DNA from 2 places in the Paenibacillus sp. FSL H8-0537 genome. Region 2 is predicted to be linked to the other one. Evidence: riboswitches for the same ligand, from Rfam matches in the RefSeq annotation. Region 2 holds a riboswitch; the other holds the start of a gene.

Region 1 (8,320 bases), 3.4 Mb from region 2:
AAAGCGACGTATTCGCACCTCAAACAGACAAGCAAGCTTCCTCTTCCAAATAGACTTTTTCCCCGTTCACTCCACCACTACCCACGAAGCCTCCGCATCTTCAACACCAGCAAAAGCACAATAAACAACGCGAGCACAATCGTAACAGCGAGCGTGCTGAATACGATGGCTTCCTGCGCCTGCTGCTTGACGATGATGGCGATGAACGCCCAGACGAATACGGCGACGAAAGCGGCATCGCGGTAGCTCCAGCCAATGATTAAGGCGAGCAAGGTAGCGACTGCCAGCAAAATAATCGTCCATGCCGTCTCGGACAGCCCAAAGCCCTGCCAGCCCGACTTGTAGAGCGCGGATGTAATATTGACGATGGTCGCCACGCTAATCCAGCCGAGATAGAGACTGAAGGGCAGCCCTACAAAAAAGCGTTCGCCAGTCGTTGCCGTCTGCCAGCCAGGCGTTCTGGCGCGCGTATAGATGGCGATCAGCGTGATGAGCAGTGCGAGCATAATAAATACGCTGGCGTACACCTTCTCGTATTGCCAAGCAAAAATCCAAGCCGCATTAAACAGGCAGCTAACGAAAAACAAGATGCCTATCTGTGCGGGCAGCCTGCTTGCTCTGCCTGAGGGCAGAAAGGAATAAATAACAAATCCAGCAAGCAGCAAATAAATCAGGCTCCAGATGGAGAAGGCATAGCCAGCGGGCATGAACAGAATCGGGTATTGCGCCGCAAGCTGGGCAGTCGTTTTGCCTCCAAGCGGCAGGGTAACGGCGAGTGCATTGACGACAATGACGATCAACAGTCCAAAAGCGTTTAGCCAGCGATAGGCAGCGTTCATCTTATTTTTCTCCTCTCCTCGTGTATCTCTATTGTCTTATTCACCATGTCAGGCTTTTATTTCACTCCATCTCGTTTAATTCTTGCACAAAAAGCTCAAGCTTCATGTAGGAAAGCGCAAAAGAGAAGGGGGTATTTGCTTAAATGACTATCACTGTCTCCATCACACTTATACTTGCGGCCTGTTGTTTGGCAGCAGGCTGGATTGGCTGCCGCAGCCGGAAGGCGCAGCTTGTAATGGATGCGCTGGCAGCCATTTTGCTTTTTACGACGTTTATTTCCATTGCTGCGGCGATAGCGAGAACGATGCTGAGGGACACCGTGTTTATGACCGAAATTCATGCGGTGCTGCTTAATCCTGTTTTTATGATAGGAGGGGCTTATTTGGCTATCTATACCCCAGCGCGAATGGCTTTGAATGTGCTTCGGCCGTCCAGCTAGCAGCAAACTAGTGGCAATGTGCGAGAGAAGCGCGTATGCTATCGCAAACATATTGCCATTTTAATGCGCAAGGAGGCAGTTGCACGAAATGACGCATGCCAAAGTGGCGTTTGTTACACCAGGGTCATTTCCGATCCCATCCGCGAAAAGCAGCTCAGTCGAGCGGGTAGTCGAAAAATTCGTTCCACTTCTAAAAAATCGGATTCATCCCCGCATTTACGGCAGGACAACAAAAGGACTGAAGGGCAACGGGGTAGTTGGCGGCGTCGACTGCGTCAGATTCCCAGCGGTGAACAAAGCAAGCTATATTGCCGCTGTTGGACGTTCCCTAGCTGCTTACAAGCCGCATGTTATTCAGGTGGAGAATCGTCCCCATAACGTGCTTACCCTTAAGAAGAAGCTGCCGGCCGCCCGAATTTGGCTGAGCCTGCATTCCTCTACTTTCCTAAGTCCCGGGCATATCTCGCCAGCCAGGCTGCACCAAAGCCTGCAAGCGGCCGATCGCATTATTGTAAATAGCGAGTTTCTGCGCCGCGTCGTTGCGACGAGGGCGCCTGAATCGGCAGCGAAAATACGAGTCGTCTATCCCGGCGTAGAGACGGAGCTTTTTCCGTCGCGGTTTACCGAGGAAGGGCGACAGAAGCGGGAGCGGCAGCGGCAGGCGAAAAAGCTGGTGGGCCGCGAGGTCGTTATTTTTCTCGGCAGGCTCATTCCGCTGAAAGGCGCTCACCATCTGCTGCATATTATGCCTGAGCTGGTAAAAAAACATCCTAATATGCTCGCTGTCATCGTTGGCAGTCCGTTCTATGGGTCACATCGCTCCACCGCTTATTCCCGCAAGCTCCAGCAGCTCGGCCGCGCTTACCCCAATCATGTACGCTTCGTTCCTTATGTGCCTTATACCGAAGTGCCGGGCTGGTTTTTAGCCGCAGATATGGCGATCGTACCTTCCGGACAGCGAGAAGCTTTCGGGCTTGTTAATGTCGAAGCGATGGCGACGGGCCTTCCAGTAGTGGCCACACGGGCAGGAGGCATGAAGGAAATTGTACGGGACGGCGTCACTGGTTATTTGATATCGCAGCAAAATCTGGAAAGTGAGCTGAAAGCCAAGCTGCATGCTTTACTCGAAAGCTCCGAGCTTAGGGCGAGTATGGGGAAGAAGAGCCGCGAGCGGGTGGAGCGGAATTTTACTTGGCAGCATACGGGCCGCAGCTGGATGAATGTGCTGAATGAACGAAAACTGTTTGATTTGATTTGACAACCAGTATATGGGGGCGGTATAGTCTAACAAGGAAATCCACTAGGGGCGCCTTCATGGCTGAGATAAAGCGAATGAGCTTTGGTCCCTTTGAACCTGATCTGGGTTATGCCAGCGTAGGAAAGTGGGAAAGTGAGTTCATCGCGAGCAGCTTCTTTTTGCTTTTTTAGCATGGGGGAAGCTCTGCCTTTCGCGTATGTTTGCACATTCTGCCGCTTCTTCGCCGGAGCGGTTTTTTGTTGCCCTCTGGTTGAAAAAGCAGGCAAGCGGAGCGCCTTTGGCGTCTTCGTTTGTGGGGCGTCGTCATCCCGCCTAATGGAATGAAAGCAAAGGAACAGGCGCCGAGCGCTGCATTTTCCAACTGAATATACGTTTAAAGGCCTCCTGGTGGAATTTCATAATGCCATGGGAGGTTTTTTGCATATGACGATCTTTATGAATCCGCTGCCGGGTAGCAGCAAAGTGTACGAATCGGGAGCAAGACTGGATATTTGGGTGCCGATGCGCGAAATTGAGCTGGAGGCAAGCACAGGCAGAAACGGAGAAAAAGTACCGAATGCGCCGATCCGTGTGTATGACGCGAGTGGGCCGTATACCGATACCGCTTATGAGGCGGATGTTTATAAAGGGCTGCGACATGTAAGGGGAGACTGGATTGAAGGGCGAGGAGATGTGGAGCAGTATGACGGACGCACGATAAGGCCAGAGGATAATGGCTTCATGACGGCGGAGAAGGCGAGCGAGCGCGGAGCGGAGCTTTTTCCAATAACGACGCGGCCGCTGCGGGCGACAAAAGGACATAACGTTACCCAGCTTCATTATGCGCGCCGAGGAATCATCACGCATGAAATGGAATTTATTGCGATAAGAGAAGGGATGGACCCTGAATTTGTCCGCTCGGAGATTGCGCTTGGGCGTGCAATTATCCCAGCCAATATTAATCATCCCGAGATTGAGCCCATGATTATTGGACGGCAATTTCATGTGAAAATTAATGCCAATATTGGAAATTCCGCAGTAGCTTCTTCTATTGAGGAGGAGGTGGAGAAGATGACATGGGCGACGCGCTGGGGCGCGGATACGATTATGGATTTGTCCACAGGGAAAAATATTCATACAACGCGCGAATGGATTATTCGCAATTCCCCGGTTCCGGTCGGCACGGTGCCGATATATCAGGCGCTGGAGAAGGTTAATGGCAAAGCGGAGGATCTGTGCTGGGACGTATTTCGCGATACGCTTATAGAGCAGGCAGAGCAGGGGGTTGATTATTTTACGATCCATGCAGGCGTATTGCTTCGCTACATTCCGCTCACAGCCAAGCGGGTGACGGGCATTGTATCGCGTGGCGGCTCCATTATGGCGGCATGGTGCCTGGCCCATCATCAGGAAAATTTTTTATATACGCATTTTGAGGAAATTTGCGAAATTATGAAGGCTTACGATGTGTCATTCTCGCTAGGAGATGGCCTGCGTCCGGGCTCGATAGCCGATGCCAACGATGCCGCGCAGTTTGCCGAGCTGGATACGCTGGGCGAGCTGACGAAAATCGCCTGGAAGCATGATGTCCAGGTGATGATCGAAGGGCCGGGGCATGTCCCCATGCATCTGATTAAGGAAAATATGGACCGCCAGCTCGAGGTGTGCGAGGAAGCGCCTTTCTATACGCTGGGGCCACTGACAACCGATATTGCACCAGGCTATGACCATATAACATCCGCTATTGGCGCTGCCATGATCGGCTGGTTTGGCACCGCGATGCTCTGTTATGTGACGCCGAAGGAGCATCTGGGGCTTCCAAATAAGGAGGATGTGAAGGAGGGGGTTATTACGTATAAAATAGCTGCCCACGCTGCCGACTTGGCGAAGGGCCATCCAAGAGCCCACCTGCGCGACGATGCGCTGTCGAAAGCTCGCTTCGAGTTCCGTTGGCGCGACCAGTTCCATTTGTCGCTAGATCCTGAGCGCGCCATGTCGTACCACGATGAGACGCTGCCGGCGGAGGCCGCCAAGTCCGCCCATTTCTGCTCGATGTGTGGACCAAAATTTTGCAGCATGCGCATTACGCAAGATATTAGAGAATACGCGGAGCGGAATGGGCTGGAGACGACAGAGGCCATTGAAGCGGGAATGAAGGAGAAGTCCGAGGCGTTCAAGGAATCGGGAAGCAATATTTATGTTAGCGGGACATAAAATGATATTTGCTTAGGCAGACCGTTCCCCGAGCTGCTTTACCTTGGAAAGCCAGCCTTGTCTTTTCGCAAGCGACGATTTTCTGACCTCATACAGCGTAGTGAAACGGACGGATTTGACGCCGCAAAATTGCAGGATATTGATTTTCATCATTTTGTGGCCAGCCATGCCTTGGAAAAAGCGGTAGTACCAGCCCGGCGCGTCCATCGTGACGATGATCCGGGCTGTTTTTCCTTTAAGCAGCTGCTCGGGAAGCGCCTTTCCTTTCACATATTTATAAGCAAAGCCGGGCAGGAAGACGCGGTCAATGAATCCTTTAAGCAAAGCAGGAGGCCCGCCCCACCAGGTTGGATATACAAAAACAAGATGATCGGCCCATTTGATATGCGCCTGCGCGTCCTGCAAATCCTGCTCCAGTGGTTCCTTATTGCTGTAGCCACCGGTCAGGACGGGGTTGAAGTCGAGCTGGGACAAATGAATAGTACGGACCTCGGCGCCAGCGGCACCCTCAGCATAAGCGGCAGCCAGCGCCTCGCTGTAGCTTCCTTCAGCGGGATTGCTTTGAATAATTAAAATTTTGTTCATCGTTTTGAAACACTCCTTTAATTTTAGTTAACAAACACTAACCAATAAATAAAAAAGAAAAGGTCACGAATGACCGATTAAAGCTAATAGATGCAGTTTAATCTGTTCTGCGTCCGGCACAAGCTGGGAGGGAAGATCGCCATGCATGCTGGATACCGCAAGCTGGGTTATAATGCCGATCACCATGACAGCCGACAGGCGGGCATTTTGCTCTGGAAGCTCGCCGCGCTCAATGCCTTGCTCTATAAAATCAATTAATGCATCAAGTGGCTGTCTAAGCTGCCCTTCCATCCTTGCTGTATAAAACAGTTCATGCTGCTGGGCAAGAAGCAGCAATCCGTACTGGTCCTCATCGTGCATTTGCAGTACCTCATCGATTAATTGCCTAAACCGGCTGGCGCTGCTTCCGTTCTTCTGCACATAATAATCGATTAAAGCGGTGTAGCTGGCACAATCCTGCTCAAAGATTTCCAAGGCAACGGCGTCCTTGCTTTTAAAATGCTTGTAAATCGCCGCATCGGTAACTCCGGCAGCATGCCCGATTTCTTTGACGGAAACACCGTCAACACCCTTCGTGGCAAATAGCAGCATCGCCGCCTGCAAAATATCCTTTTTTTTACTATCGGCATGTGATTTTTTATTCATGTTTGTATTGTAAGTGAACACTAACTAAAATGCAAGAGGCAATAAAAGCAGTCATGATGGATTTTTAAACGGATATGATTATTTCATCGCGAAACGATAGCTTTGCCGCCAGAGGATGGCGGTAGCCGTTTACGCTTGAATAAACAAACAAACTTTGGTATATTTGAAAACGAGAATCGTTATCATGATACCATTTTGTTTGGTGTGAAGGGAAAGGTAGCTGCAGCATGTCGTTGAAACAGGAGCAAAAACAGGAATTAAAGCAGATGAGGCAGCGTTCAAGGCCGCTAGTAGCGACCATCATTCTTATCGTTGGCACAGCCGCTGTATTATTTGGCCTTGCTTTATCTATTTCAGTCGGAGCGGCTAAAATTAGCTTATCCACGGTCTGGACTGCCGTTTTTAATTTTAATCCAGATATTACCCAGCATCAGATTATTCAAGAGCTGAGAATGCCAAGGGCGCTTGCAGCTGCACTTATAGGGGCTGCCTTCGCGGTATCGGGCTCCGTTATGCAGGGAATGACCCGAAATCCACTGGCCGATCCGAGCTTGCTCGGGCTTAATGCGGGCGCAGGCTTTGCGCTGGCGCTTTGCTTTGCTTTTTTCCGCGGCATGTCGCATTTGGAAATTATGATTATTTGTTTCTTTGGAGCGGCGCTTGCCGCAGGTATCGTCTACGGTATCGGCTCGCTCGCCAAGGGCGGCTTGACGCCTGTCCGGCTGACGCTTGCGGGCGCAGCTATCAGTACATTGTTCATGAGCCTGTCGGAAGGGATTCAAATTCACTTTCAAATTGGACAGGATATTGCATTTTGGTATGCAGGCGGCATTGCCGGTACAAAATGGTCGCAAATTGGCATTGTTGCCCCTTGGATTATCGGCGGCATCTTGGTAGCCATTGCGATTTCACGCTCCATATCCTTGCTCAGTCTAGGCGATGATGTGGCGGTGTCCCTCGGTCAGCGTACGAAGCTGACGAAGACGATCGGCATTATTGTTACGCTCATTTTGGCGGGCGCATCGGTATCCGTTGTCGGAGCGGTCGGCTTTATAGGATTAATTATTCCCCATTTAGCACGCTATTTGGTAGGTGTGGATTACCGCTGGATTATACCTTGCTCCGCCGTGCTTGGTGCGCTTTTGCTCATCGTAGCAGATATTGTAGCGCGTACGATTAATAGCCCTTATGAGACCCCGGTCGGTGCTCTTATTGCGATTATTGGGGTACCCTTCTTCCTTTATCTTGCGGTTCAGCAAAGGGGGAATTTATAGCTATGAGCACTGCTACTTTAATTCCAAAAAGCGAACAGCTTAGAACAAGGCGAGCGATAATCGTCATGTCCATCATGGGCGTTCTTATTATTACAGCTTTTGTCATTAGTATGAATACAGGCTTTATTAAGCTTACTCCATTTGATGTATTTAAAACATTATTCGGATACGGAACGGCGAAGCAGGAGCTCATTTTATTTGATTTCCGGCTGCCTCGAATCGTTATTGCCGTATTAATTGGTGCGGGCTTTGCCGTTTCCGGCTGTGTCATGCAGGGGTTGTTCCGCAATCCGCTGGCTGATCCGGGCTTGCTCGGCATTAATGCTGGGGCAGGACTAATGGTTATTTTGTATATTTCCTTTTTCCGTGACAATCAGATGGCATCGCCATTCTTTATGCCGATGCTGGCATTCGGCGGGGCTGCGCTAACTGCCTTGCTAATTTATACATTGTCTTATAAACGTTATCACGGACTGCTGCCTACGCGGATGATTTTGGTCGGTGTTGCGGTGCAAGCCGGAATTAGTGCGCTTATGATTGTACTTAGCCTTGCGCTTGATCCGAATGACTACCAACTCGTTCAAGTTTGGCTTGCAGGAAATATTTATGGAACTAACTGGAAGTTTGTGCTTGCAGCCCTCCCATGGATATTAATTTTGATTCCATACGTGATGTACAAATCTCGTACAATGAACGTTTTGAACCTTGGCGAACAAATGGCAACGGGACTCGGGTCGCCAGTTGAGAAGGACCGGATGAAGCTGCTTGCAGCAGCGGTAGGTCTGGCTGCAACGTGCGTGGCCGTTGGCGGCGGTATTTCCTTTGTTGGGCTGATTGGTCCGCATTTGGCTCGTCGTCTTGTTGGACCGACGCATCAAATACTCGTTCCAGCTTCCGCGATGGCAGGAGCATTGCTCGTCATTGTGTCCGATACGCTGGCCCGCTGGGCGTTCCAGCCTTCGGAAATTCCGACAGGTATCGTAATCGCCGTCATTGGCGCTCCGTATTTCCTTTATTTGCTGTCCCGTTCCAAATAGGCTGTGGCAGCTCCATTTATTATTGTTTTATGAGGTCTTTCGAAGCGCT
Region 2 (8,320 bases):
CATGCTGCTATATTTGGACGCGGTCGAAGAAGCCTTGTGCTTTGGATGGATTGATGGAGTCAAAAAGAAAATATCTGAAACGGAGCTGGCGCAGAGACTGTCTCCTAGAAGCAAAAGAAGTTCATGGACGGAATTGAATAAAGAACGTGTCCGCCGCCTTGAAAAACTGGGGTTAATGAGAGACGAAGGAAGAAAGGTACTTCCTGCTATGGATGATGATTCTTTTAAAATAGACAGGGTTATAGAACAAAGGCTGCAAGAGGAAAGACAGGTATATGAGAATTTCATGGCATTTCCAGCGCTTTATAGAAGGGTTCGGATCGACACGATCCAAAGCAATAAAAATCAGCCAGAAATATTTAACAGGAGATTAGACAAATTTATAACAAATACGAAAGAAAATAAAATGTACGGCCAATGGCATGATAATGGACGACTTCTTAATGATGAATAACTGATTTTTAAAAGCCAAAAATCCCCTGAGCACATACAAGTGCTTCAAGGGATTTTCTAGTTTAAAGCGGGCCACACCCTCTGTGCTAAGGGCAGCTTGCAGCCGCCTTATTTTTTCGCGTAAAAGCTTACGGTTCCCGTGCTCTCATCCGCGCTGACGAACAAGCTGCGTCCTTGTACGTGGTGAATGCCTTCCGGCGATTCTCCAGCCGTCGGTATCAAGCCGAGGTAGACGGGGCTGGCAGCATTAGCGACATCGAAAAATAAAATCGCATCCGCGCGTTCCGACGCTACTGCCGCAAGTGCTGTTCCGTCAACTGTCGCGACGGTCAGATTTTCCACCTCGCTGCCTTTGTTCGGACTGCGGTCATCGGGATACAAGCCGACCTTCGCTGTCGCCTCGTCAATCAGGTTCGCGCTGTCGTATACCCGCTTGCCCTCCAAATCCCATACGGCGATGTTGCGACCACCGGCCTTCACGCCGTCTTTGAATTCATTTTTGCCCAAATCGCCTTCATTGGCGGTCAGCACATATTTTCCATCCGGCGAAAAAGCAATGCCATCCGGCTCATAACGAGCGGTCAAATCCTCCGTAAACCGCACATTCCCATCGTCCTCCAGATCGGCTTTATGCTGCGTCGTGCCAAGCGAGAAAATTTGAATGAGCTTCTTCGTCTTCAAATCGACAAGCGCGATGGCGTTGTTTTCCTGCATCGTTACGGCTGCGGTTGCGCTGTCCGGGCTGATTGCCACGTATTCTGGCTGCGGATCATGCGGATAAATGGCTCCCTCTACACCGTCCAATGGAGTAGCAATGTCCACAACCTCTCCCTTCAGCGGATCACCGCCTGCAAAAGAAACGATCATAATGCTGCCAGGACGCTTCGCGTTCGCATAATCGATTTCATCCGCGGCTTTATCCAGCTCTTCATCCTCAATCGCGATCACAGCATTCAGCCCGTCTGGCGAAAGCGCGATGGAGTCGGGACCGATGCCAAGCTCATACGTTTTTACCGTTTCGTAGGTAGCTAAATCGACTACGGCCAGCAGACCTTTGCTCGCTTTGTTCACATCATCGCCCGTGCGGATAACCGCAAGCCCGTAGCGACCGTCCTTGGATACGGTGACGCTGGTCACTTCCGCCTCTGGGGAAAGGTCGTGGAAGCTGACGGTTTTCAGCACGCTGACTTTGTTGAGGTCTGCGATGTCGAGCACGGAAATGCTGCCGTTGTCGGCTTCGGTAACGAGCAGGCGTTTGCCGTCTGGCGTGGAAGCGGCGATTTCGGCTTTTTCGCTTGGCATTTGGAAGGTGGCGGCAAGCTCAAAGCCGCTTTTATTTTTCTGCTGGACGAGCTGCGCTTTCAGGCTGTCCAGCGCTTTTTTGGAAACATAGGTTGTGCTTTTCGTCAAAAGGGAAGGGCTTCCAATCTCGGCTGCAGCACCGTTAATCGTAGCGGACGAAGAGCCGATCGGGAACGATGCTTTTAAACCGCTTACCGTAATTTCAGCGCTGCGGCTGGCGGCGTTCCATGTTACTTCGCCTTGCATATTTTCGATAGCCTGGCGCAGCTTCACATAATCGCCAGCAGGTGCATCAGCAGCGAGAGCGGCAGGAGCGAAGGCGCCTGTACCGGCAGCGAGCATCGTTGCGACTGACATCATTTGAACAAGTTGCTTGACCGTTTTCATAAGCCTGCAAATCCCCTTTATCCTTTTTTAAGATCGTATGAAGAATCGTTCTAAGTATATAAATAGATTGTTAAAGGCAGATCAAGGGACAGAGCTAGTTTTGTAAAAACGACGAAAGATCAGCTTCCAAATAAGGGGAGAAACGATATAATAGAAAGACTTAGAGGGCGAAGGGGCGCTGGCAGCAGGATGGAAAAAGCGTTGTCGAATAAGCATAAAATAAGAGGCTGGAAGCGCAGAGTCCGGCAAATAGAGAAGTGGAAGCAGCGCTATATGCAGCTGGATATGGAGTATCTCGCTCATCATCAAAGGGATTATGTGAAGCTCTGGATAGACCCTTTCTATAGATTGGTTCGCCGTAATCCGCCTGTCTGGTTTTCACGGCTGCTGCTGGTCGCGTTAATGGATATTTATGAAGCGTGGCATCAGCAATTGGAGCAGCGAAACGAAGCATTTTATTTGAAAATATGGCTGTTTGAGCCGGATTTCATATCCTCGCAGGTGGTTGCGGCGATTGGCGAGCAGCTTCATTATTATGATCATACGTTTGAGCAAAATAATATAATGCAGGCTAAAGCAGACGAACGTCTCGCTAAGCTTCCGCTGCTGCACAAAATCAAAGGCGTGGAGTCTTTTGTCTGGCAGCTTCATATAGATGCGGAGTTTCATTATGAATCCGAGCTAGCGGATGATTTGGCATCAGGATTCCGCACGGAGCGGGAAGTTAAACGGATCAAGAGCAGAGCTTATGATGTGGAGAAGCAGCAATGGGGCGGACAAGCAGACACTGTATACAAGCTGCAAGCTGGTGACGTATGGGTGGGAGGAAAATGAACGAGGCGAATGCCAACCATAAGTTGACATTACAAATTCATATATGGTATATAAAAATTAGGATTAGCACTCAGGCGTGAAGAGTGCTAAACTAGACGTAGCCTTACGCAGCCTAATAATGATGATTATTGAAGGGAGATTTATTCGTGGCCAAGAAACAGTTTAAAGCGGAATCGAAGAGATTGCTGGAAATGATGATTAACTCCATCTATACGCAGAAGGAAATCTTTTTACGCGAGCTGATCTCCAATGCTAGTGACGCAATTGATAAAATCTACTACAAAGCATTATCCGATGATCAATTGGTATTCAATCAGGCGGATTACTATATTAAAGTAACGGCGGATCAAGAAGCGCGCACGCTGACGATTGCCGATACAGGTATCGGAATGACCAAGGAGGACCTGGAGAACAATCTCGGCATTATTGCCAAGAGCGGCTCGCTGGCCTTCAAGAACGAGAATGAAGCGAAGGACGGCCATAACATCATCGGCCAGTTCGGCGTTGGTTTTTATGCGGCGTTTATGGTGGCGGACGTTGTAACGGTAACAAGCCGTGCCCTCGGCAGCGAGGAAGCGTTCAAATGGAAATCCGAAGGCGCAGACGGCTACACGATTGTGCCGGCTACGAAGGATACCGTCGGAACCGAAATCGTGCTGAAAATCAAAGACAATGCGGAAGAAGTCAGCTACGACGAGTTTCTGGAGCAATATCGCCTGCGTGCGATCATTAAGAAATATTCCGATTTCATTCGCTACCCGATCAAGATGGATGTGGCCGGACAACGTCCGAAAGAGGACAGCGAAGGCGAATTCGAAGAGTATTCCGAAGAGCAGACGATTAACAGCATGGTGCCGATCTGGCGCAAAAATAAAAACGAGTTGACGCAGGAAGACTACGACAGCTTCTATATGGAGAAGCGCTATGGCTTCGACAAGCCGCTTAAGCATATCCATATCAGTGCAGACGGCGCGGTTGTATATAACGCTATTCTCTACATTCCAGAGCATACGCCTTTTGATTATTACACGAAGGAATTTGAAAAAGGCCTTGAGCTGTATTCTAATGGCGTGCTCATTATGGACAAGTGCTCCGACCTGCTGCCGGATTATTTTGGCTTCGTGAAAGGGATGGTTGATTCCGAGGATCTGTCGCTGAACATTTCCCGCGAGCTGCTACAGCATGATCGCCAGCTGAGCCTCATTGCCAAAAACATCAAAAACAAAATTAAAAGCCAGCTGATCAGCCTGCTCAAAGACGAGCGCGACAGCTATGAGAAGTTCTACAAAGCTTTCGGCAGACAGCTGAAATTTGGCGTTTACAACGATTACGGCGCAAACAAGGATACGCTGCAGGACTTGCTGCTGTTCAGCTCCTCCAAGGAGAAAACGCTCGTATCGCTCGATGAATACGTAGAGCGCATGCCGGAAGATCAGAAGTACATCTATTATGCTTCGGGCGCATCTATCGACCGCATTGAGAAGCTGCCGCAAACGGAAATGGTATTGGACAAAGGGTATGAAATCTTGTACTTCACGGACGATATTGACGAATTTGCGATTAAAGTGATTTTGAAATACAAGGATAAAGAGTTTAAATCCGTGTCCAGCGGCGATCTTGGCATTGAAGCAGAGGAGGGTGAGGAGCCGACAGAGGCGGAAGCGACTGACAACAAGGAGCTGTTCGAGAAGATGCAGGGCATCCTTGCGGGCAAAGTATCCGGTGTTCGCGCTTCGAAGCGCTTGAAATCACATCCGGTCTGCTTGTCCTCCGAAGGAGAAGTGTCGATCGAGATGGAGAAAATTCTCCAAGCGATGCCGGACAGCCAAAATGTGAAAGCGGACAAGGTGCTCGAAATCAACGTCAACCACGAGATTTTGCAGTCGCTCAAAACCGCTTTCGCCAGCGATGAAGAGAAGCTCGGCCTGTACACGAACCTGCTGTACAACCAAGCGCTGCTCATTGAAGGTTTGCCAATTCAGGATCCAGTTGAATTTACGAACGCAATGTGCAAAATCATGGTGTAACAGCCACAAGCATGTTTAAGAGGGCTTTCCCTAGAGCAGCGTCAAGCTGCTTTAGAGAAAGCCCTCTTTTTGATAGATGTGTTCTGTATATTTGGTGATGGCTTCATTGTAATGGTGATATGTATATCTGAAGCTTGCTGCTACGGTTTTAGAGTTTTTTCGAAACAGCTCATAGCAGGTGAATAGGCACTGCCACATGTTGGGACAGCTATTTTCAGCATAAGTAGAAAGCAGTGCTTCCCAATCCTCTTCTGGAAGTTAACGGTTAATAAATATATAGCTTTTCCCTAAGCTAAAGGAATAGCCTCCACGTAAGTAGAAACCATCTAAAATTCATTGCAGCAATCGTCAAATTCTCTTGCGGTAGGCTGCTTCGTCCAATATTGACGTTCAGTTGGGAGCACTTCTTCTTACATAAGCAACTGTTTATCGATTAGCACTTCGACTAACCCGTCGCTATTCATAAAATAATTCTCCACCTCGTCGATTGGAATCAACGTCAAGTCGAGCTTATGCCGATCTTCAAAAATGAGGAGATAGGAAAACCAATTAACTAATTCGGATGGGAAAAGCTCCATATCCTCAGGCTTCTGCATCATAATCCGCTTGCCGAAACTGTTCAGCCACTCCTCATCTTCCTTGAAGGCATCCATATCGGTCACAAAATAGGAAACATCCACATTCTGAATTAGATCTGGTACGATGTTTTTGTTGATGCGCGAGCCTTCAAGAGTTGCAAGTACAATTCTACAATCATTGGCATAATAGGATTACGGTCAGTTATTCAAACATATTAAAGTGTCGAAAAGCATTTTTAATATCATCTTGTTTGACTAGGGGACACGGATTTGTTCTCATGTTGGCCTCGTATCTGTTTGGTGCCACTCTAGGCTTTAGACCACATACTTCTTTCATATGTGCAATCCAACATGTTTTGGGAACGTACCCATTGTTGTGTTTAATGTAATCTTGAATTTGTTTATAGGTAGCCAGCATAATCCCTCCCGTAGCTAATCAATTAGTGATCTAATAATTATAAAGAAAACTCCGATTTAATTATGTCTAACAGTTGTTTCGCAGTTTGTTCATCTATTTGTATGGTCTGGCTTACTACGTTGGTATGTACTCGTTCTTTAGAGCCATACGTATTGATCTGAATGTATTTCTTGCCATTCTTGACTAATATGTTATATGTAGACTCTGCCTCTGTTTGTAATCTAGAGTTTCTTGATATTTTACTTAAATTCCTGATCAATGCCACGTATTTCCCTCCAAATAAACTAGTATATGGGAAGTATATCATAGCAGCTTATTTTATTGCGATAAGTGCAGACTCTTCTCACCACAGCTACAGCCCCTAAAAAAGGTAATCACCCGCAATCACAATAGAACCGTTGCCTAATCTCAAGTATTCCGTTATAGTTAAACTAATTTCATACGAAATGCGGGTGCTGGATAAAGTCTGGCTGAGATAGGGAACTTGTTTTCCTGACCGTTAATCTGATCCAGGTAATGCTGGCGTAGAGAACATAACGAAACCTAGCCATTCGTGTATTCTCGAATGGTTTTTTTGTATTTCTCCGCTTAAAAAAGTAGTTTTGTCTAGGGCGAGATTTTGGATGAGCTGCGAGCATTGCTTTCCTTCAGGAAAGGGGAGAAAGTAGATGACAGAAGCGTGGATTGAGGCATTGCAGCAGCAGGTGGATGAGCGGCAGAATGAGCTGTTTGCGCTGCTAGCCGAGCTAGTGGCCTATCCGACCGTCAGCCCTCCAGCACGCAATACGCTGGAAGCGCAGCGGTTTTTGGAGAAGCAGCTGCAAGCGAGCGGTTTTGCAACGGAGCTGTGGGAGGTTTACCCGGGTGATCCGAACGTGACGGCGGTAAAACGGGGCACCGATAGCAAGCACTACCGCAGCCTGCTGCTCAATGGGCATATGGATGTCGCCGAGGTGGGCGACAGCGGGGGCTGGAAGCATGATCCGTTCAAGCTGGTGCTGGAGGATGGACGCGCCTATGGACGTGGAACCGCCGATATGAAAGGCGGGCTTGCGGCATTGTTGTTTGCAAACAAGCTGCTGACCGAAGCCGGTGTGGAGCTGAAAGGGGATTTGCTGTTTCAAGCCGTTATTGGCGAGGAAGCGGGCGAGGCAGGTACTCGCGCTTGTATGGAGCGCGGCTGTGAAGCGGATTTTGCCATCGTCGCTGATACGAGCGGGCTGGCGATTCAAGGACAGGGCGGGGTTATAACCGGCTGGGTCACTTTGCAAAGCCCGGAGACGTTCCATGATGGCATGCGTTCGCGCATGATCCATGCTGGGGGCGGCGTTCAAGGAGCCAGCACAATTGAAAAAATGGCCAAGCTGATCGCCGGGCTTCAAGATTTGGAGCGCCACTGGGCAGTGAGCAAATCTTATGAGGGTTTTCCTCCCGGCTCGAATACGATAAACCCTGCGGTCATTGAGGGCGGGCGTCATGCCGCTTTTATCGCAGACCGCTGCTCGCTTTGGATCACGGTTCATTTTTACCCGAATGAAGATTATGAAGCGATTGCTTCGGAGATTGAAGAGCATTTGCTTGGCGTGGCGCAGGGCGATCCTTGGATGCGCAAGCATCCGCCAACCTTCCGCTGGGGAGGGCGCTCGATGATTGAGGAGCGCGGCGAGATTTTCCCTTCGCAGGAGCTTCAGCCCGAGTGGTCGGGGCTGAAGGCTCTGGAGCAAAGCCATCAGCAAGTGCTTGGCGTGCTGCCTGCGGTTGGCATGAGCCCAAGCGTAACCGATGCAGGCTGGATCGGCAGGGAAGGCATCCCGACGGTCATTTATGGTCCAGGGCAGCTGGAGCATGCCCATGCGGTGGACGAGAGCGTCGACATCAACGAGCTGATTTACTATACAAAAGTTATGCTGGGCTTCATCGCCGACTGGTGCAACCGTCCGAAAGAGGAAGCAGAGGGCGGCGAGCAGGGCTCAGGCATCAGCGATTAACGAGCAGCGATTAACGTGTAGCGATTAACGTGTAGCGAGTAGCGAGTAGTGAGAAGTGAGAAGTGAGTAGCGAGAAGTGAGAAGCGAGTAGTGAGAAGTGAGTAGCGAGTAGTTGTCGAGCGGACAGAGAAGCCGTTAATTTGCGAAAATCAACGATTTTGCCTTGTTCGCGGACTCAGATGCAGTTATTGGCAGCAAAAAGCCTATAAAGTCCCCATTAATCACGGAATAGCGGATTTCCTGTCCGCGAACACGATTAAAGTGGCCAAATCGCTGAAATAGCGAATCTCCTGTCCGCTGGCACGACTAAATCGTCGACCAAATCGATCAAAT

The links. Region 2 has a riboswitch for thiamine pyrophosphate ahead of MHB80_RS05435 (acetylornithine deacetylase). Riboswitches for the same ligand answer to the same signal wherever they lie in the genome.
Region 1: another riboswitch for thiamine pyrophosphate. It lies ahead of thiC (phosphomethylpyrimidine synthase ThiC); the one in region 2 lies ahead of MHB80_RS05435 (acetylornithine deacetylase).

What each region holds. Positions count from the first base shown of each region.
Region 1 is NZ_CP150290.1:4,932,769-4,941,088, reverse strand. It holds gene MHB80_RS20800 (tryptophan-rich sensory protein) at 78-839, opposite strand; gene MHB80_RS20795 (hypothetical protein) at 983-1,279, shown strand; gene MHB80_RS20790 (glycosyltransferase family 4 protein) at 1,368-2,537, shown strand; TPP riboswitch at 2,572-2,677, shown strand; gene thiC (phosphomethylpyrimidine synthase ThiC) at 2,961-4,730, shown strand; gene MHB80_RS20780 (NAD(P)H-dependent oxidoreductase) at 4,743-5,315, opposite strand; gene MHB80_RS20775 (TetR/AcrR family transcriptional regulator) at 5,379-5,960, opposite strand; gene MHB80_RS20770 (iron ABC transporter permease) at 6,188-7,234, shown strand; gene MHB80_RS20765 (iron ABC transporter permease) at 7,237-8,271, shown strand.
Region 2 is NZ_CP150290.1:1,337,825-1,346,144, forward strand. It holds gene MHB80_RS05410 (YdeI/OmpD-associated family protein) at 1-454, shown strand, start outside; gene MHB80_RS05415 (stalk domain-containing protein) at 562-2,142, opposite strand; gene MHB80_RS05420 (hypothetical protein) at 2,332-2,976, shown strand; gene htpG (molecular chaperone HtpG) at 3,123-5,003, shown strand; partial or broken gene MHB80_RS05430 (aminoglycoside 6-adenylyltransferase) at 5,055-5,749, opposite strand; TPP riboswitch at 6,438-6,549, shown strand; gene MHB80_RS05435 (acetylornithine deacetylase) at 6,668-7,987, shown strand.